Linked DNA regions of Collimonas fungivorans. The main gene of each other region encodes a partner of the protein of the gene in region 2 in a complex. Links are inferred from orthologs where the notes say so. Each region holds a gene or a part of one and is shown on either strand. Other genes may lie near its edges. The genes, in order: ssb and sbcB.

What was found.
Region 1: the proteins of sbcB (region 2) and ssb are in contact, whole or in part, in a crystal structure (PDB 3C94), measured with the Escherichia coli proteins. The link is inferred for Collimonas fungivorans from one-to-one orthologs.

The regions. Positions count from the first base shown.
Region 1 is NZ_CP013232.1:777,585-787,969, reverse strand. Bases 7,596-10,378 are described here. They hold ssb (single-stranded DNA-binding protein), read right to left. Parts: upstream 9,345-10,378; coding sequence 8,847-9,344; downstream 7,596-8,846. Other genes in these bases: CFter6_RS03280 (MFS transporter), read right to left, coding at 9,391-10,378; CFter6_RS26675 (YopT-type cysteine protease domain-containing protein), read right to left, coding at 7,596-8,029. In the rest of the region: CFter6_RS03320 (hypothetical protein), read left to right, coding at 1-103; CFter6_RS03315 (lysozyme inhibitor LprI family protein), read left to right, coding at 148-603; CFter6_RS03310 (VTT domain-containing protein), read left to right, coding at 655-1,194; CFter6_RS03305 (glycosyl hydrolase), read right to left, coding at 1,230-2,219; CFter6_RS03300 (hypothetical protein), read right to left, coding at 2,539-2,979; CFter6_RS03295 (sensor histidine kinase), read right to left, coding at 3,760-6,774; more of CFter6_RS26675, read right to left, coding at 7,175-7,595; more of CFter6_RS03280, read right to left, coding at 10,379-10,385. UniProt on the Escherichia coli protein: Plays an important role in DNA replication, recombination and repair. Binds to ssDNA and to an array of partner proteins to recruit them to their sites of action during DNA metabolism. Acts as a sliding platform that migrates on DNA via reptation.
Region 2 is NZ_CP013232.1:1,550,616-1,561,086, forward strand. Bases 5,808-8,676 are described here. They hold sbcB (exodeoxyribonuclease I), read right to left. Parts: upstream 8,025-8,676; coding sequence 6,591-8,024; downstream 5,808-6,590. Other genes in these bases: CFter6_RS06720 (PadR family transcriptional regulator), read left to right, coding at 5,808-6,089; CFter6_RS06725 (DUF3861 domain-containing protein), read left to right, coding at 6,151-6,459; CFter6_RS26685 (DUF3563 family protein), read left to right, coding at 8,310-8,546. In the rest of the region: ypfJ (KPN_02809 family neutral zinc metallopeptidase), read right to left, coding at 1-645; CFter6_RS06705 (SDR family oxidoreductase), read right to left, coding at 735-1,853; CFter6_RS06710 (acyl-CoA dehydrogenase), read left to right, coding at 2,352-4,844; speG (spermidine N1-acetyltransferase), read left to right, coding at 4,885-5,421; more of CFter6_RS06720, read left to right, coding at 5,520-5,807; CFter6_RS06740 (antibiotic biosynthesis monooxygenase family protein), read right to left, coding at 8,758-9,060; CFter6_RS06745 (DUF1269 domain-containing protein), read left to right, coding at 9,192-9,710; CFter6_RS06750 (solute carrier family 23 protein), read left to right, coding at 9,891-10,471. UniProt on the Escherichia coli protein: Degrades single-stranded DNA (ssDNA) in a highly processive manner.

The DNA.
Region 1 (10,385 bases), 780 kb from region 2 along the record:
TAACAGTGAAGTGGGTGGCAGCATGTTGTCGAAATTTCTGTTGGGAGTAGGCGTAGTGCTGCTTGCCGGCGGAATTTTCCTGAAACGCAAGCAAACCGCCTAGCCATAAAAACCCGGACAGAGTCCCATCCAATCCTGGAATCCGCATTGAAATCGAACCGTCGCCATCGGCTTGGTTGCCTCTCCACGCTACTTACTTTCTGCGTGATGGGAGGGACGCCGGCGTTTGCCGCTCCGGCACAAGACAAAGATAAAACTGCCGATGCGCTAGACACCTGCCTGTCAAGCGAGAAAACAGTCTCTACGGCCGACCAGACAGCCTGTTATGCGACAGCGCTCAAAACCTACGATAACCGGCTGAATGCCGCCTACCGGAAATTGATGCGAACCTTGCCGGCGCCCGCCGCGCAGAACCTGCGCGCGTCTCAGCGGGCCTGGATCGTTTTCCGGGATGCGGAGATCCGGGCGCAGTCCGCCCTGTTTGAAACCCGGCATGGGACAATGTACGTACCGATGCAAGAATATGAAGGACTGGCCCTGACGCAAGAGCGTGCGTTGAGACTGGAATCCTACAATCGTGTGCTCGATACCGACGGTCCATGACCTGCTCACCTTAACTTGCGAGACTCTGCCTTGCGCCCCTACAAACGGCTGTTGATCGTTGTTCTTTTCCTGTTGCTGCTGCTCGCCCTGTTTCAATTTTCCGGGCTGCGGGAGCATTTCAACCTGGCGTTCCTTCGTCAACAGATCGTTGACAATAAAGTCAGCGGCTTGCTGATCTTTATTTTATTGTTTTGCCTGGGTAACCTGATCCAGGTACCCGGGTGGATTTTCCTCGCGGCGGCGGTACTGGCCCTGGGCAAGACCTGGGGCGGCCTTGCAACCTATGTCGCGGCGGTCATTTCCTGCGTGTTTACTTTCCTGACAATCCGCTTCATCGGCGGCGATGCATTCCGGGAATTGAAGAACCGTCATGCATTGAAAATACTCAGCGGCCTCGATGCGCACCCGATTGCAAGCATCGCGTTGTTAAGGATACTGTTTCAGACCGTACCCGCACTGAATTACGCACTGGCCTTGTCCGGCGTGAAATTTTATAAATACCTGATCGGCACCATGCTTGGTTTGCCGTTGCCGATCATGCTGTATTGCATATTCTTTGACTATATCGGCAAGGCGCTGCATCTGCATTAAAGCGCATGGCGGTGTGGTTCATCCGGCCGCTGCCATCAATGCGGAAGCGACAGATACAGCCGGCCCAGGTCCGTAAGCTGCCCGGGAGCGCCCAGCAAGCTGGTGAAATGGCTGTCGTTATTCCAGCGGCCGGTAAACCATGCATAACGGAATACGTCGGCGCGCGCCTCGCAGATCGCCACCATGTCCTTCATCTGCGCCTCCTGCTTGGCAAGCGTGTCGATCTGCGCGCCGTCGTTTTGCGCATGCCAGTTGGCAAATTCGGTAACCCAGAACGGCTTGCCATACTTGGCGAGGCGGTCGAGCTGCCCTGCCAGGCCGTAGTCGTACCAATGGAACGCCAGGTAATCGATTTGCGGATCGCGGTTGCCGTTGGCGTTGCGATAGGCGGCATAGAAGGCGTCCAGCCATACCACCGGATCGGCATAACCCGGCATGGTGCCCCAGCTTATCGCCGGCCCGACTATCTTGACGCCGGTGTGCGCCGCGATCGCTTCGAAGCCAGGCCACAGGTTTGCGGCCTGCTGCGGCGTGAGATTGGACTGGTCGGACTGGTTGGGTTCGTTCAGCACCAGCAGATACTTGATTTGAGGATTTTTCTTGAGGGATGCTTCGATGCTGGCCGCATCGTAATTGCCGTTCCACAGCATCGGATAAAAATCCATCTGGTACTGCGCGCGGTAGTCCGCGGGTACCTGGGCGTTCGGTTGCGAGCTCCAGTTGTACCACCAGCTCACGCCAGGCGCGAGCACGGCAAGGTCAAGCGGACTCGCCAGGTCATAGGCGACGCCGCGCTTTGCGCTCTTCGCCGCAACCGTCCCCGCTGGTGGCGTGGTGCCGGCGGGATCGGCCGGATTCGGTACAGTCGCTGGAGCAGTCACCGCAGGTACGGTCGCGGCATTCGGAGATCCCGACGCCGTTCCGGAACCGCTGTCGCCGCCGCCTCCGCAGCCACCCAGGACCAAGCAGCCGGCGAAGACCAGGGGCCACACGGCCGTGCGGCGGCGCGACCATGAAAAATGCATGCAAAGGTGTGCCAGGTGCATAAAGAAATTCTTAAGAATATTTTGGAGCGCTGCGTATGGACCACGTCCGCTGCGATGCATAAAGCAATACGACGGCTTCGCGTATCACACCGCAAATAGCATGCCATAAAGCAATATTGTTTGATGGTCCATGTGGAAACAGGCGATATGGCTTCATCTCGTGATGCCCTGCGCCAATCGCAAACTGCCCAGCTTTGTCGTTAAGTGACAAGTAAGGTCATGCGCAAAAAGTTCAGATCAAATTTCCGGCCTGGGACCACTTTTAGCTCAACATTTCATTGTCGAATCAATAATTTCTTCAGCCACGCCCAATTCTCTGACGGTTAATAACGCGGCGAGAAATATCATCGAAGGTATTCCCAGAATGCGTATGATCGTCTGTGTATCTTGTGCTAGGGTCAGTTGCAACGCGTACGTCTAATAGCTGTGGACGCCCACGGCGAACGTTCCCCTGCTCTTCCTGATGGATATGGGCCACAAGTTGCTCTCCAATTGCTGGCAAATTTTTCTTCATGAGTTTCTTATTAACTTTCTCCGTATCCATCGGTTGGATATTCTCGATGCGTCTAGCATCTTTCTTATCCAGAGCTCTCTCGGTCCATGTCTCCTCTCTCAATTCACCGGATAATCTGACCAATGGGAGTGCATTCCCGGTCTTGGCGTCGTAGAGTACGGCATGGTCGAGCGTACAGGCGCTTGGATGACCTGGCCATGGATCGACCACAACCGTACCTTGCATGACTTGTGCCCGCTGCAACTGGGGAAGCTTTGCGTCCTGTCCGAGAATTTCTCGTGCGCAACTTTCGCCTGATGTGGCGTGGATATCGGTTTCCTGGTTTCCCGCCCTACTATTCAGTATTTGCTTCGATACTCGGTTTGCCCATGATGCTGCCTTAAGATGTTCAAGCGCGGGGGGATGATACTCGCACCGTCCGATGCGCATATGAGTTCAAGCCAAGTGCTCGCGCGTTCACACTTTCATGCACCTTAACGATGTCTTGCTCTGCATTTTCAATGCCGGTTCCACGCATTACTCGAAGATCCTTTTCCAAATACCTTAAACATAAAATTTATATCCTCGTTTACATGGATGAATTGACCGGACAGATGATGGCTTCTCTTTTTGTGCAAGGTACATTTTTTTGCTGACAAATGTCTGGCACGGAAGCGAAGAAGAGTCCGGATAAACGAAGGCGAGTCGAGCGAACCAGGTAGGCCGTGCATCTGATGCTATGCGCCATCGAGCAACGACCGACCAAGCAGGACTTAACGTTGTACTCGCACCTATGTCGATAATGTGGGGGAGCAACCGGCGCCTGCACTAGTGTTTGGCATTGGCGGCAGCCCCCTTTGCCGCGTACATGGCGCTCGACCGTAAAGATACCGGATGATAATCGAGCTTTTCGGCGATGTCTTCGCCAGTACGCTTCAATGGGCAACCGCAGTTGCAGGTAGTCGATTCAGGTTCGTGCCGGATTTCTCGCCGCGGAAGCGCTGCCGGCAACAGCACTCCTGTCGCTTATTGACCCGGTTCGTGATCGGTGAGGGGAATCGACACCTTGATTGTCGTACCGACGCCGGACACACTGAAGATCGCAATCTCGCCCCCGAGCATCAACGTCCGTTCTCGGATACCTATCAGGCCGAATGATTTCTTTTTACGCAGGCTGGTATCAAATCCCCTGCCGTTATCGCGCACCTCCAGCAAGTAATTTTTTTCCATCCGCTTCAGGCTGATTTCCACTTGGCTCGCTGCTGCGTGACGGCTGATATTGGTCAATGATTCCTGCGCTATACGGAAAATGGTGGTCGCCCGCTTATCATCCAGCGCAATGTTCTCTTCGCTAACCTCCAAGCTGCATGGAATCCCTGTATTCCCCGTAAATTCATCGGCCAGCCATTCCAGCGCCGACACCACCCCCATATCAAGCGCCGACGGGCGCAGCGATGAAACAACATTGCGCACTACCTTAATGGTGGTATCCATCAGAGTTATTATGCAGTCGATTTTTCCCTGCAACGCTGAATTGCTTCCTGCAAATTCCATTCCTAGCATTGATACCCTCATGCGCGCCGCCGATAAATGTTGTCCCAACTCGTCGTGAATTTCACGCGTCAGGTGTTTGCGCTCTTCCTCTCGCGATACTTCGAGATCGTATGCACGCTCGCGCGCCAGTTGCTCCTTCCTCCGCTGTCGGATGATCAACCAGCGGATGCGATAGTGATACATCAAAAACAGTGCAAGGACCAGCAACAAGCCGCAGGCCGTATAGAAGGTCTTGGTTCTCCACCATGGCGGCAAAATCACGACCTCGACTTCCACTGTCGAGGAAAAGGCTTGAATGGACGGGTTGTCGACGGCGACCTGGAAGTGATAACGGCCGGGAGGCAAGGCCGCATAGCGCACCTCTGGAATGTTGGTCATCGACCATTCCGGTTCCAGTCCTCGCATCCGATAACGAAAATTGAGAGCCTCGCGATTCTGGTATGACAGCGCGGCCAGCTTAAAATTGAGCGGACCGGAGGACCACGGCAAACGAATCGGCTTGTCGCGGGGAAGCGCTTCACCGTCGCGACTGACGCTCTCCACCAGCACCTCCAGCTGCGATGGCGCGAACAGCGATTCTGGTCGTAAGATATGGGAAGCGCCGTTGCTGGTTCCCACCCACATCGAACCGTCGCTATCCTCATACAATGCATTCTGGTTGCTGTCGTTCCAGACCAAGCCGCTTTCCTGATTAAAAAACCGCCACTGCGCGCGATTCCATACGGCGATCCCGGCCCCGGTAGTTACCCACAGCCAACCGCGGCTATCTACAAGCGACGCTACCACCGCCTGATCCAGCAACAACGGTGGAGTAGCATCGTGTATTTCCAGGGCGTCGTCTCGCTCCATAGCGCGCCAAATTCTCCCTGCCTCATCTCCCAGCCATAGTTCACCGTCGCTCGCACAAGCGATGGTATCCAATCGGACGGACGGCGGCGTCGGCTGGAGCCGCGGTTTGCTCCAACGTTCACCGTCAAATCGCAACACTTCTTTTTCTGTGATAAACCAGATTGCACCGGAACGACTCTGGCATCCTTGAATGACTTTGATATCTTTGAGCGACGAATGCTCACTCACTTCTAACGGGATCGGATTGGATTCGGGATACTTGGCATTGTAAATGCCGCGCTTTGTGCTGAGCCACGCTTGCCCTGATCTATCGAAAAACAAACCGCTGATCGCTGGAAGTCTGGCGATCATTCTATCCAGTTGTGTACTCTGGTCGCGGCGCACCAGAAATCCCGAATACGAGCTTGCCCAGATATTGCCTTTGACATCCTCAACCATATTGCTCCACTGGTAGGATGTGCCGCCATAGGTACCCGGAGAAACGGAAAATTGCCCGGTCTGCTGCAATATCGCCGATCCAGAACGCGTGCCGACATGAAACACGTTTTCCCGGTCACGCAAGAACGATAGTACGACATTGCTGGGCAAGCCTTGCCTGGATGTCCAGTTTTCCCAATTCGGATAGCCCAGCCAATGGATCAGGCCATGTCCCAGCGATCCAATCCAAATACCCCCGTCCCGGTCAACCAGGAAGGAATTGACTCCTCCGCCAATGGTCAGTCCGTTCGACTCGTCAAAGGATTCCCAGTGCGTGCCGTTCCATCGAATAATGCCTTCGTCCTGCCTGCTAAAAACCCGGCCGGCGGCATCTTCCGCCAGGAATGGATTTCCCCCTGCCTTTTTTTGCTTATTCTGGGGAGGAGACCGATCCAGAAAAACATGACCGCCGGCCGGCAACGCAAACACATGACGCTGGCTACGTATCCACAGCGTTGCCTGCCGGTCGTGAAAAATGGCAACCCAACTTTCTGCAGGCAGACCGCTCTCTTTTCCTATGACGACCAGTTTTCCTTTATCGTAATGACACAGTGCTTGCTCGCACCCCATCCACAAGTCTCCGTGCGGACCAATGTGAACGCCGTGAAGCTTGCGTATCTCCGGATAACGCAACAATTGCTCTGCGCCGAAAAATTCCCGCGTCTGCCACGTTGCCCCTTGATCTACCGACGTCACCAGCCACAAACGATCATGGCTGATCGCTAGCAGACGATGCGACCCAAGGCTTGTCAGATTCTGCCCATAACCGAACACCAGCTTGGCATTTTGAAATTTTATCGGTACAAAGCGCTGACCCTGCCACCGGTATAAACCATCGCTAGCGCCGACCCAAAGATTACCATCGACATCCGCATGCAAGGCTCGGATATATGAATCGGTGAATCCATCACTTTGTCCGAAATGCTGAAAGCGTGCACCGTCATATCGAAACAAGCCGCTTTGTGTGCCTATCCAGAGATAGCCACCCGGCTCTTGCGCCATGGCAGTGACGGCCATATTCCCTAAACCATCGCGTTGATTGTAGTAACGCAACGGCAATTCCTGGCAAAGTACCCACGGCGACATACATATCAGCCAAAGCGATACGATCAATTGGCGATACGGACGTAATGCAGGCACCATTTCAGATTTTATCGCCATAAAAAAGACGGGCTCCGTTATCGCAAAACTGACCAGTCTGCTAAGCCCTCGCATATACGATTCCCTAGTATCGTTCCGGCGTAATTTACATCGATATCGGCGATGGCAATCGATATCACCTGCACGTTTCAGAACAAGTATTAACCGCGCTGCAAATAAATGCGGGCAATATCAGTGATCTGGATCAAGTCAAAGCTGTGGTGACCAGGTTGCTCCTCTCCTTTAATGGAACGTTTCGCTAACCGATCCTGATAGCGCTGGACCTCACAGCTCACGACTGACCGATGCGTATGACGGGCAGCAAATGATTCTGAGCTGCCTGTCCAGCCACTGGCTCCAACCGTAGAAACACCGTAAGCTAACAGCCGGGCAGGCCAGAGAAATCAACGAAAATGGATTATTAAGCTCTCATCGGTAGAATGAAAAGCTCAGGAACAGCAAAGTGCATTGAGCTTCTGGCAACAATTTCACGCATGACTACAGGCACTTCTGATAATTTTAGGCGAAACTCGCCCATATTGGGATCAAACAAAACAACGCGGCCGCCAGTTGCGTGGGAAGCAATTAGGTGATTGCTAGCTGAGTTGGGGTCTACATTTCCCAACCATATTATGTTGGAGGTGCCTGGCCTATTCAGAATTTCCGAAAGTGAGGTCATTGCGGCTTCTTCATCCGTGAGAATATCGACAGCAATGGTATTTCCAGCTGGACTAACCCCTAAAGCTCGTGCCGTCTGAATAAGTGGATCCTCTTGATTATCAGGATCATTGTTGCATTGGAAAACCCTGTTTGCGTATTCCTGGTGCAACTGAAGTACTTCAGTAGTTGATTGACTTAGAGAATTCATTCTGGAAGAGGCATTGCCAGACTGCTTGGCAATTTTATTCATCCAAAGAAAGCTGTATATGACACATGCCCCTGCATGTCCGGGCGCCTCATGTTCCAATATATCACCTTGAACAAACGGCGCGGTTCTATGTACAGCCCAGCTTGACGAGCCTTCCAAATATGAGTGCTCGTTAACTCGTGGCTGCGACGAACATATGCCATTTAAAACTGCTATTTTCCTAAAGGACGAAATAGAATCCGGGCGATTGGTAGATGTCCGCTTTGGCAGGCTATCCAATATTGATTTCGATTGTTGATAAGTCGACGGACCCTTTTTATCTAATGCTTCAATATTCTTGGAATTCCTCTGTGACGAGGTTGGCTCGATCGATGGATGATATTGGCCCGTAATGCGAAAGTTTTCCATATTTTACCGAATTGGGTTATCTAATCACCATCATCTCATGGTCAAAAAATCCACCTCGCCCTCATGCGAAATTTTTGACTGTAAAACGTATTCAAGACCATAACTTCTGCTGGCAACCATTAATTTCAGTGTTGATTTGCGCCGAAAACTGACCCACTTGGCCGCATAATTTGCTTCGAAAATTGACCCGCGTTTAGCACACAATCCTACTTGCCAGAACGAGTAGGGGATCGGAGTGATCGACGTGGCATTACTAGGAATAATCAGACGCTGGCACCTTCGGGGCCAGGTCCCACTGAGGGAGATTGCCAAGCGGTTGGGCATCTCGCGCAACACGGTCCGACGCTACCTGCGCTCGGAAACGACTGAGCCTGCCTATGCAGAGCGCCAATCGGCCAGTGCCATCGCCCCATACGCCTTCCAGCTTTCAGGCTGGCTCAAGTTCGAGGCGGCCAAATCCCGCAAGCAACGACGCAGCTTGAAACAGCTTCACGAGGACCTGTTGGAATTGGGCTTCAAGGGGTCTTACGACAGGGTGGCGGCATTCGCCAGACAATGGAGGGGGGGGTCAAACTGAGTGGGGCAATTCGGTGCGCAAACGAACAGGCACCGCCCCAACAGCTTCATGCGGTCAATTCGCTTTGCAAGAATAGAAGCAATCCCACTTCATCGTTGTGGGCGCGATATGGTGTTTAACTTTACCAGTTAGGTCATAACGAATTACCCCGTTACTCATCAGAAAATTGCAAACAAGAAAAAAGGCTCTATAAGTCAATGACTTATAGAGCCTTTTTACAGAATGTAAGTCTACTGGGTGTCAGAACGGAATATCGTCATCCATATCCGAGAAATTCGGCGCCGGACGCGAAGCGGGCGCCTGGCGGGCCGGAGCTGCCGGGGCGCTGGCGTTTTGCTGGCGTGCCGGCGGTGCGCTGTTGTAGCCGCCGCCATCGTCCATAGGCGCGCTGCCGCCGGCGCCCTGGCGGCTGCCGAGCATCTGCATGGTGTCGGCGATGATTTCGGTGGTGTAACGCTCGGCGCCATCCTTGTCTTGCCACTTGCGCGTCTGCAGGCGGCCTTCGATGTAGATCTGCGAACCCTTTTTCAGGTACTGGCCGGCGATCTCCGCCAGCTTGCGATAGAAGGTAATGCGGTGCCACTCGGTTAATTCTTTTTTCTCGCCGCTGTTCTTGTCTTTCCAGCTTTCCGTGGTGGCCACGGCAATGTTGGTGACGGCTTCGCCGTTCGGCATGTAGCGTGTTTCCGGGTCGCGGCCGAGATTGCCGACGATGATGACTTTATTGACCGATGCCATGTGATGCTCTCCTAAATACGAATATCTTGAAAAAATGCCTTGGAAATCATGCTGCCGCGGTGGTGGCCGTCCGGCCACGGCGCGGCAAATTTTTCATGCTGGATGCGATTATAAGCCAGCACAGGGTCGCCGCCCCTCCTAAAATGAATACAGAGGGGGCTCCGGCATGCTGTTTAAGCAATCCGCCTAGGGCGCCGCCGCAGAACAAACCCAGGGCTTGCATGGTGTTGTAGACGCCCAGCGCGGCGCCCTTGGCGGCCGGCGGCGCGATGCGCGACACTAGCGACGGCTGGCTCGCTTCCAGCACGTTGAAGGCAATGAAAAAACCCAGCAGCAGCACGACCAGCCATTGCCAGTGGATAGTTGCCATAGAGAATGTCACCAACAGACCGAGTTGCACGACAAACAACAAGGCCACGGCCGCCAGCATCACTTGCTTCATCTTGCCCTGCTTCTCGCCGACAAATACCGGCGGCAGCATCAGCACAAAAGACGCCAGCACCACCGGCAAGTAGATTTTCCAGTGCGACTCCAGCGGCAGGCCGGCGTATTTGACCAGCGCCGCCGGCATCACCACGAACATCGCCATCTGCGTCATGTGCAAGGCAAACACCCCATAGTTGAGCCGCATCAGCTCGCCGTTGCGCAGGATCTCCGACCACGCCACGCGCCTGGCCTTGACCAGCGGCGCCGACGGCACCAGCCATACCACCACCACGATCGCGGCCAGCGACAGGAAGCCGGTCATGGCGAAGATGCCGCCCATGCCTACCCACTGGTACAGCAGCGGCGAAACGATCAGCGACAAGGCAAAGGTGAGGCCGATGGAACCGCCGACCATGGCCATGGCCTTGGTGCGGTGTTCTTCCCGGGTGGAGTCGGCGATGAAGGCGGTCACCGCCGCCGAAATCGCGCCGGCGCCCTGGATCGCGCGGCCGATGATGACCCAGTAGATATTGCCGGCAGCGGCGGCGATGAAGGAGCCCAGCGCAAACAGGATCAGGCCGATGACGATGATTTTCTTGCGGCCGTATTTGTCGG
Region 2 (10,471 bases):
GCCGGCCAGGCAGTCGGCTTGCAATTCCAGCCGCACCGACATGGCGTTTGCCTGTGCTTTCGACATCTGGCGTTCGGCGCTGTTGACCTTGTCCATGATGCCCATCAGGTTTTGCACATGGTGTCCGACTTCATGGGCGATCACGTAAGCCTGGGCAAATTCGCCGGAGACATGGAAGCGCTGCTGCATCAATTGATAAAAGCTGAGGTCGATGTATACCTTGCGGTCGCCGGGGCAATAGAAAGGGCCGGACGCGGTCTGGCCGGTGCCGCAGGCAGTTTGCGTGGCGCCGGAAAACAGCACCAGGGTCGGCGCCGGATAGGTCTTGCCGTTGGCGCGGAAAATCTGGGTCCAGACGTCTTCGGTATCGGCCAGCACGGTGCGCACGAACTTGGTCTGGCGGTCTTCGGCCGCCGGCGCGGCGCGGTTGGGGCCGGGGGCTTGCTGCGATTGCGGCTGGCTGACCGGTCCGCCGCTGAGCAGGCTCAGTACGGTGCTCGGGCTGATGCCGAAGAAATACGAAGCCACCAGGGCAATCGCAATAGTGCCGAGGCCGATGGAGCGGCCGCCGCCGAAACCGCCGCCGCCGCCGTCGCTGCGGCGGTCTTCGACGTTGTCACTTTCCCGATTGCCTTCCCATTTCATGGCTGCTTCCCCTGTTGACTTTAGTAAGCAATTCTAACGGAATGGCTACGGATATAGACGCAAAACTACTGTGAGATATTGTAAAAAATCTACTTGAAGTCCCACTTCATCTGCTCGGCAATCGGGATGTGTTTTGCCGATTCGACGCAGAGCGCAATGTAATCGGTAAACAGCGGGGCAGGGCGGATCCCTTCGGTCAGCAGGTTTTGATTATCAAATACATAATTCAGGCCGGCGAAAGCGCCATACAGCTTGAGTGCGCGCAACAGCAGGCGGTCATTGCATTCGGGTACGCATTCACGCATGCGCGGCAACAGCGTGGCGATGGCGTCCGGCGTGATCTGCTTGTAAGTGGCGCCAATCGGTTCGATGCCGCGCGCCGCCGCCAGCGCCAGGTCGATTTCCCGGAACGATACGCTGGAGCCGAGGCCGGCCGAGATATGGAAAACGTTATGCGTCAGCGTCTCTTTCTGGGCCAGGTCGATGATGGCCTGGGCGCACCAGTCGACCGGCACCACATCGACTTTTTCGTCGAGTGAGGTAGTCAGTGCTCCCAGCAACTGCCAGACCATGAAGACCCAGAAAATGCTTTGCGACGGCGCGCAGCCCAGTACCGTATGGCCGACAATGATCGATGGCCTGACATACACTACCGGCAGGTCAGGATAAGTGTCGCGCAATTTCTTTTCGCCCATTGCCTTGGAGCGGGTATAGGCCACCAGATGTTCATCGCCGAGCGGGAGGTCGATCCGTTCTTTCACCACGGCATTGATGCCGGCGCCTTCGCCGCAAGCCATGGCGGTGCCGATATACATGAAGCGCTTCAAGGCCGGCCGCCGGTGCATCAGCTTGCCGAGCGCCAAAGTGCCGTCGACATTGATTGTTTCGAGCAAAGGGTGGTTCGAGAAAGTCGCCAGGGCGGCTGAATGGATCACCACCGATACCTGGTCCAGGCGCGGGTCGCCGCTGACCTTGTCGAGTTCGGACAAGTCGCAGCAGAGGATTTGCTCGACGCTGATTTGCGCAACGTCGGCCGCGCTCGCGCCCAGCAACTGCAGATTTTCGATAACCCTGGCGTGCGCTGCGGCCGGAGTTTCCGCCCTTGCCAGCAGCAGCAGGTTCTTGCCTAGGCCACGATGAATTGCCTCCACTGCATTGGCGCCACCTAAAAAGCCGGTTGCACCGGTCATCAACATTAAATTATTCATGAAAGGCGTGTGCTCTTGTAACTTATCTTATATGGGTTGATGGCTGCTTGCAGGCTTGGGCTGGCGACGAGGTGTCCATGACGGCGAGGAGTTGTTGGTTGTTATATTCGGCGGCCCGGTTTTTTGTAGTTTTTTCTCATATGGCGCGCAGGTTTACAAGCAACGTAACGCGCGATTGTATAGTAAGGTTGACAAACGGATACAAAGATTTACAAAGGCTTTCATATTACGAATATGACATCGCTTATTTATTGCTAAATATTTACATAAAATAATTTTTGTATAACATTTAAATTTGCTTTTCGTGAACTTTCCTTGGCAAAAAAGTGACCAAAGGTTAAAGAATTAACGGGTCGCCGGGCCATTTTTCAGGCAAGGCCTTTGCCTGCGCTGTCCGTTCCACATAAAGTCCTGCCCCTGTCTTCATGATTGCGAGCGCGTCTGCCTCGGTTGTGGCCGAGACGCGTGGCACGATGAACCGCCAAATTGGGAGTCAACATGTTCTATTGGATCGCAGCGTTGCTGGTCGGCGCTATGGCATTAATGCAGTTGCGCGTGAGCGCCTGGATCTGGCTGCTTGCCATTCTGCTCTGGATAGGGGGCGGTTTCCGTTTTGCCGGGATTGGCGCGTTGGCTGCAATACTGCTGTCGCTGCTGCTGGTGATACCGACCCTGATCGTGGCTGTCAAGCCGCTGCGTTACGCCTTGCTCAGCCGCCCGATACTGAAAATATTCCAGCGTATCCTGCCGCGCATGTCGCAAACCGAGCGCGACGCCATCGAAGCCGGCACCACCTGGTGGGACGCCGAGCTGTTTTCCGGCAAACCGGCTTGGGACAAGCTGCTGCAGCTGCCGGCGCCGCAGCTGACGATTGAAGAGCAGGATTTTTTCGACAACGAAGTCGAACAGTTGTGCGGCCTGGTCAGCGACTGGGAAAGCACTGAGGTCTGGCAGGACCTGTCGCCGCATGCCTGGCAGTTCGTCAAGGAAAAAGGGTTTCTCGGCATGATCATTCCCAAGCGGTATGGCGGCAAGGAATTCTCTGCCTACATGCACTCGCAGGTGATCATGAAGTTATCGTCGCACTGTTCGGCCGCGGCGATTTCGGTGATGGTGCCGAACTCGCTGGGCCCGGCCGAACTGCTGCTGCAATACGGTACCGAAGTGCAAAAGGATTATTTCCTGCCGCGGCTGGCTGCCGGCGAGGAGATCCCCTGTTTTGCCTTGACCAGTCCTTACGCCGGCTCCGATGCGGCAGCCATCCCGGATATCGGGGTGGTGTGCACGGGCAGTTACGACGGCCAGGAAATGCTGGGTTTCCGCATTACCTGGGACAAGCGCTACATCACGCTGGGGCCGGTGGCGACGGTGCTGGGCCTGGCGTTCCGGATGCACGATCCGGACCATTTGCTGGCGGCCGAGGGGTCAACTGATCGATCGACCGACCTCGGCATCACCTGCGCGCTGATCCCTACCAACCATCCCGGCGTGGTGACCGGCCGCCGCCATTGGCCCTTGAATGCAGTGTTCCAGAACGGCCCGACTTCCGGCAAGGATGTTTTCATCCCGCTGGACTGGGTGATCGGCGGCCGCGACATGATCGGCAAGGGCTGGCGCATGCTGATGGAATGCCTGGCCGCTGGCCGGGCGATCTCCCTGCCGTCGTCGACGGTCGGTTTTTCCAAGCTGGCGGTGCGCGGCACCAGTGCTTACGTAGCGATGCGCCACCAGTTCAAGATCCCGATCGGCAAGTTCGAAGGCATACATGAGATGCTGGCGCGCATGGGCGGCAACTTGTACCTGATGGATGCGGTGCGGCGGCTGTCGGCGCTGGCGGTGGATGCAGGCGAAAAACCTTCCGTGATTTCCGCCATCTCGAAATACCATGTGACCGAGCGCGGCCGGGTGCTGGTCAATGCCGGCATGGATGTGCTGGGAGGCAAGGGTATTTGCATGGGGCCGAACAATTTCCTGGCGCGCAGCTACCAGCAGATGCCGATCGCGATTACGGTGGAAGGCGCGAATATCCTGACGCGCTGCCTGATCATTTTCGGCCAGGGTGCAATCCGCTGCCATCCCTATGTGCTGAAGGAAATGGCAGCTGCCGGCCAGGGACAGGATGAAGACAAGGCCCTGGCCGATTTCGACCAGGCATTCTTTGCGCATGTCAGTTTTGTGTTCGCCAATTTTTCACGGACCTTGCTGGCCGGACTGTCCAGCGGCAGCCTGCCAGCCGCGCCGAGCGCGGCGCCGCAGGAGCTGCGGCATTTCTACCGCGCGGTCAACCGCATGTCGGCCGCCTTCGCGCTGCTGAGCGACATGTCGATGTTTGTCATCGGCGGTTCGCTGAAATTCCGTGAGCGGATTTCCGGCCGGCTGGGCGACATCCTGTCGCAGCTGTACCTGGTGTCCAGCGTCCTCAAGCGCTACGAGGACGACGGCCGGCCGCAGGAAGATTTACCCTATGTGCATTGGGCGATACAGGATTCCCTGCACCAGGCGCAGGAAGCTTACCTGGGCGTGCTGGAGAATTTCCCGAACCGTGTGCTGGCAGTCCTGCTGCGTTTCGTCGCCTTTCCTTTCGGGCGACCTTACCAGCTGCCATCGGATGCGCTGGACAGCACGGTAGCCCGGATCATGCAAACCGACGGCGGCAGCCGCGACCGCCTGACCGCCGGCATGCACATGCCGAGCGCGGAACAATCGCCGCATGCCTTCGGCGAGCTGGCGTTCCAGTTGATCCCGCAGGTGAATGCAATTGAAGCGCGGCTCAAGCCGGCGATCCAGGCCGGCACGCTGCCGCCTCTGCCGCAGAGCTTGATCGAGATGCAGTACTGGGTAGCCGCAGCGGCGGCCAGCGGCGACATCACGGAAGCCGAGCAGCAGGTCTTGCACGATTTTGCGCGTTACGGCGATATCAGCGTGCAGGTGGACGATTTTCCGCAGGATTTCAACTTGCTGCAATCGGCGCAAAAACGCGCGCAGTCTTGAGCCGCAACCATGGAATTTGCAACAAGTAAGAGAGAAACCAATGACTACCCTAGTGCAACCGGGCCTGAAACTGCGGCCTCTGGAGCGTAACGATCTGCACTTTGTGCATCAGCTAGACAATAACAGCCACATCATGCGTTATTGGTTCGAAGAGCCATACGAAGCTTATGTCGAACTGGTGCAGCTGTATGACCAGCATGTCCATGACCAAAGCGAACGGCGCTTCATCCTGGAAAGCGACAACGGCGAAATGGTGGGGCTGGTGGAGCTGGTCGAGATTACCCATATCCACCGGCGCGCGGAATTCCAGATCATCGTTGCCCCTGGCGCCCAGGGCAAGGGTTACGCCGAGCGCGCCACCCGGCTGGCGATTGAATATGCCTTCTGCGTGCTCAACCTGTACAAGCTCTACCTGTATGTCGACAAGGAAAACCACAAGGCCATCCATATTTACCAGAAGTGCGGGTTCGAGCTGGAAAGCGAACTGAAAAGCGAGTTTTTCATCAATGGCGTGTATCGCGACGCCATCCGCATGTGCATGTTCCAGCCCGAATACCTGGTCAAACGCGGGCGCTGAAGATTTCTCAAGATGCGCCCTGAGGCATCAAAATCTCCTTGACTTAGCAATTTCTAAGATATATCTTAGTATTTCATTCAATGAGATAAGGAAGAAACATGTTTGGACATAGAGGAGGCTGCGACCGCGGCCGTATGCATCAGGGCCACGAAAGGCAACATCGTGGCGGCGGTCTGTTTGAACGCGGCGGGCGGCGCGAAGGCGGGCGCGGCGGAAGGATGTTTGAGCAGGGCAGTCTGCGCCTGGTCATTCTCAAGCTGTTGCAAGAAAAGCCACGCCATGGCTACGAAGTCATCAAGGCGATCGAAGAACTGGTCGGGGGCGATTACAGTCCGAGCCCGGGGGTGATTTATCCGACTCTGACATTGCTGGAAGAATTGGGTTACACGGCTATCGAAGCGGAAACCGGCGGCAAGAAACTGTATCGCATCACAGCGGAAGGCAGCGCGTTCCTGGCTGAAAACAGCGAAGCCCTGGCCCTGGCGCTGCAACGCCTGGAAACTGCACAGCGCGCATCGGGCAGTTCGGCGCCGGAGCTGCGGCGAGCAATCCAGAATTTCCGGATGGCATTGCATACAAGGCTGGAAAAGGGCGAACTCAGCCAGGATCAGATCCACGCCATCGTCGACGCCATCGACCTGGCAGCTGTGAAGATCGAACGTATCTGAAACAAGCCGTGATCGCCGCAACAGGCGACAGCAAGTCGTTTGAAAAGAAGAAGGAGCAGCCATGCGTGAACACCGTTACCGCATCACCCTGGAGCATCTGGCAACGCCAAAACAAGGCGAGCCGACCCATGCCGCCATCAGTTTTGAAACCGGCAACCACGACGATCTGTTCACGATCGTCGACAAGGTGCGCAGCAAAAGCCAGTTTGACGCTGACACTGCGGCCTCGCTGGCGCTGGGTTTGAAGTTGTTCACTGAAGTGATGCTGAAAAATCGCAGCAACCCGCTGTTCGCGGACATCAGCCAGCCCATGCGTGATTTTATCCAGAAGCTGAAAGCGCAGCCGCAGGTAACAGAAGCAGAGAATTGACAAGAGGCCCGAGCGGGACGCCGCCCGGGAGATGACGATACGCGGGGCCAGGATAATTTTCGTGCAAGTGAAAATTATCCTGGCCCCGCTTTGTATGCATAGCCCTGGCGGAACAAGCCAGCGGCAAATGTTTATTCGCGCGCCGGCGCGATCATCTCTGCATAGTCATACAGGGCGCCGAGGATTTCTTCACCGCGCTCGTCGGCCGTTTCCGACAGATTGTCTATCTCTTCAAACAGCATGTCGACCGTGCGCGCCTTGCCTTCGCCGTCGAACAGGCGAGCGGCGCGGTGTTCCTCCCAGCGCTGCTGGTCTTCTGCCGCCAGGGTTTCAGGAAAATTGCGGGCGCGGTAGCGGAATGCCAGTTCTTCCAGGCGCTGGTCGTCAAAACTGACGCGGGCTGCCGCCAGTTTTTGCGGCGGCATGGCGCGCAGTTCATTCAGTTTGCGGCGGTCGTTGTTGCCGACGAAACCGCCGTACAAGTCTTCATCGACATCGCTCGCCGCTTCTTCGGGGCGCTGGAATACCTGGCGCCACAAGCCGCTGAGGTCGGGGGCTTGCGCTGCAATTTCCGCATGGCGCAGCGCCAGCGGAATATCCGTGCCCCAGCGCGCGGCCATGTCGGCGGAGAGGGTTTGCAGCTTGTTGATCACCATCGGCGATTTGTTCAGGTGCACCGATTTCAAGGGCAGGCGCGTTACGCCTTCGGGCAGGTCGGCGGTCTTGCTGAACAGCCGGGTGCGCACGGTATCGGCATCCAGGGAAAACAGTTCGCTGGGATCGAACGCCAGGTCCCAGGCCAGTATTTCATTCTTGTTGGTGGGATGCACGCCGAGCGGCCACATGACCGCCAGGCAGCCATGCTCGGCCGGAAACATGCCGGAAATATGCAGGAATGGCCGCGGCGTCGGCAAACCGATTTCAGCGCCGGCGCGATCTTTCTTGTGCAAAGCGAGGCAGAAATCGAACAGTCGCGGCTGCTGCTGCCGGATCAGCCTTGCCAGGCCGATGGTGGCCCGCACGTCTGACAGCGCATCATGCGCGGCTTCATGGCTGAGGCCGTTGGCGGCGGTCAGGTGTTCCAGGCGAAAACTCGGCCGGCCCTCATCGTTGAGCGGCCACTGGATGCCCTCCGGGCGCAGGGCATAGGCGGTGCGCACCACGTCCAGGATATCCCAGCGGCCGCATTGGTTCTGCCATTCGCGCGCATAGGGATCGATCAGGTTGCGCCAGAACAGGAAGCGGGTGACCTCGTCATCGAAGCGGATCGTGTTGTAACCGACGCCTATGGTGCCGGGTTCGGAAAACGCTTTTTCGATCTGCGCCGCGAACTGGTGCTCGGGGACCCCACGTTCCAGGCACAGCTGCGGCGTGATGCCGGTGATCAGGCAGGATTGCGGATCCGGCAAAAAATCATTTGCTGGTTGGCAATACAACATGATCGGCTCGCCGATCTCGTTCAGTTCGGCATCCGTGCGGATCGCCGCAAATTGTGCCGGGCGGTCGCGCCGCGGTTGGACGCCGAAAGTTTCGTAGTCGTGCCAGAGGAAGGTATGTGTGGACATTGAGGCTCAGGTGCGTGCTTAGGTGCGTAATTAAGTGCTTAACAACAGCAGGAGGTGCAGCAGTTTACAGTCATCTTTCCAAGCCTGTATAGCAGTTTTACAACGCTTTAGGCCAAATCGTAAGTCAGGTTCAAACGGGGCTTTAGCCCCTTAAATTCACAAAACTGATAACAGCTATTGGCAATCGAAATTGGATAATTGATGGGGAAACGCTATTCTGATTGTGCGACGCAACAATTGGCTTGCGGTGAACGCAAAACGAAAGAGGAATACATCATGTCTACAATGACCATCAGCAACAGTTCCAGCATTTCCCGTCCAGCCGCTTCGGTGCAAACCGCCGGCGTCCTGACCAGCATCGCCGCTTTTTTCAAGCGTGTCGGCAATGCCTACGAGCGTTCGGAAGCAGCACGCAAGGAAGCTTACCTGGCAGAAGCCGTCGACCTGTACGACCTGGAATACCGCATGCAGCGCCTGGACCGTGAAAGCGCCCAGACTGCAGCATGGATCAAGGGTTTCTAAGCATCACGTCGGGTATTACGGCAGCTGAATGCCGGCAGCAAGCTGCAAGTGTTTGCAGCAAAAAGTAGTTTCAGTATCGAGCAGCAGTTCGCTGCAGCAGTTCGTCTATATCGCTGCGTAGCAGTCGGGCATCCCGCCGGCATTGGCCGTCAGAACGGGTTGCCCTGCTGCTCACACAGCGCATGTCTTGTCACATATCTCGGCTACAAATTCAGTTCGATTCCGTCAACAGCGTGAAATGCTCGACGGTTGGCGCCACTGCAAAAAACGGCCCGACCAGCGCGCGCCATTCGGCAAATGCCGGCGATTCGCGAAAATCCACAGTATGGTTTTCCAGCGTTTGCCAGGAAATCGTCAGCACATAACGTTCCGGCGACTCAATTCCCTTGTGTATCTTGAAACCGGCAAATCCCTTGGCTTTGCTGATGACTTGTTCGATTCCGCGCTGGATGGCGGCGTCGAATTCCTGTTGTTTACTTGGCTGGATGCGGATATCGGCTAATTCGAGAATCATGGTGTTTCCATCTTGATTGGTTGGCGGAACGGGAATTGTCGCATTTTTAGACAAAACAGGCGGCAATCAACCTTTGTGGATTCCTCGCTCATTGACTATGCTGAATGTATACACAGTCACAGGAGGCCATCATGTTGGGTAGACAACGACTTTATTTCATGTTGCCGGACGTTTCCAGTGCACGCAGCACGCTTGATGAATTACTGCTGGCCAGGGTGGGGATTCGGAACATTCACTTCTGGGCTGCCGACGGCAAACTGCCGGCGGATATGCCGGAGGCCAATGTGCTTCATAAAACCGACCTTGCCAACGGTGCTGAGATCGGTCTGCTGGCAGGCGGCTTGATAGGTTTGTTGCTGGGCATGTGGCTGGTGTATTTTCCACCCGAATGGGTGCACCTGAACTGGCTGGCGCTGGTAGCGCTGACGCTGGCCGGCGCGGTGCTCGGCAGCTGGATGTCGGGCATGGCGGCAGCGGCGCTGCCCAACTCCCGCCTGAAAGCGTTCCATGCCGGGATCGACGAGGGCAAGATACTGCTGCTGGTCGATGTGCCTTTCAAACGGGTGCCGGTGATAGAGGAGCTGATTGAAAAGCGTCACCCGGAAGCTGCTTTCTCTGGAGTCGAAAAGCATCTTCCTGTCTTCCCGTAATTGCATCGGACTAGCGACAAAAAAACACCGGCCATCGTGCCGGTGTTTTTTTGCGGCGTTTTATGTGAATCTTTATGTAAACCGCAATACATTTCTTCCTCGCCGCGATTGTTATTTTGCGGCGGGCTTCGTACACTAGCTTCCGGTAAAAAAACAAAACAACAATCAGAGAGGAAATTCATGGCGGCTTCTTATTTTCCCAAATGGCGCCTGCGCGCCAGCACCGCGGACGGGCAGGGCCAGGTCATCGCAGCCGACGAGCGTTTGCCGTGGCCGCAGACTTTTGCCATGGGAGTGCAGCACGTTGTGGCGATGTTCGGTTCGACCGTGCTGGCGCCGCTGCTCATGGGTTTCGATCCGAACCTGGCGATTTTCATGTCGGGCATCGGCACCTTGCTGTTCTTTGTGCTGGTCGGCGGCCGGGTGCCGAGTTATCTCGGCTCCAGCTTTTCGTTCATCGGCCTGGTCATCGCTGTCAGCGCTTACGGCGGCCACGGCCTTAATCCGAATCTCGGCGTGGCGCTGGGGGGCATTATTGCCTGCGGCGTGCTGTACGCGCTGATCGGCCTGCTGGTGATGGCGATCGGCACACGCTGGATCGAAACCTTGATGCCGCCGGTGGTCACCGGCGCGGTGGTGGCGGTGATCGGCTTGAACCTGGCGCCGATTGCGGTCAAGGGCGTCAGCGGCAACAATTTCGATGCCTGGATGGCGCTGGGGACGGTGTTGTGCGTAGGCGGCGTCGCCGTGTTTGCGCGCGG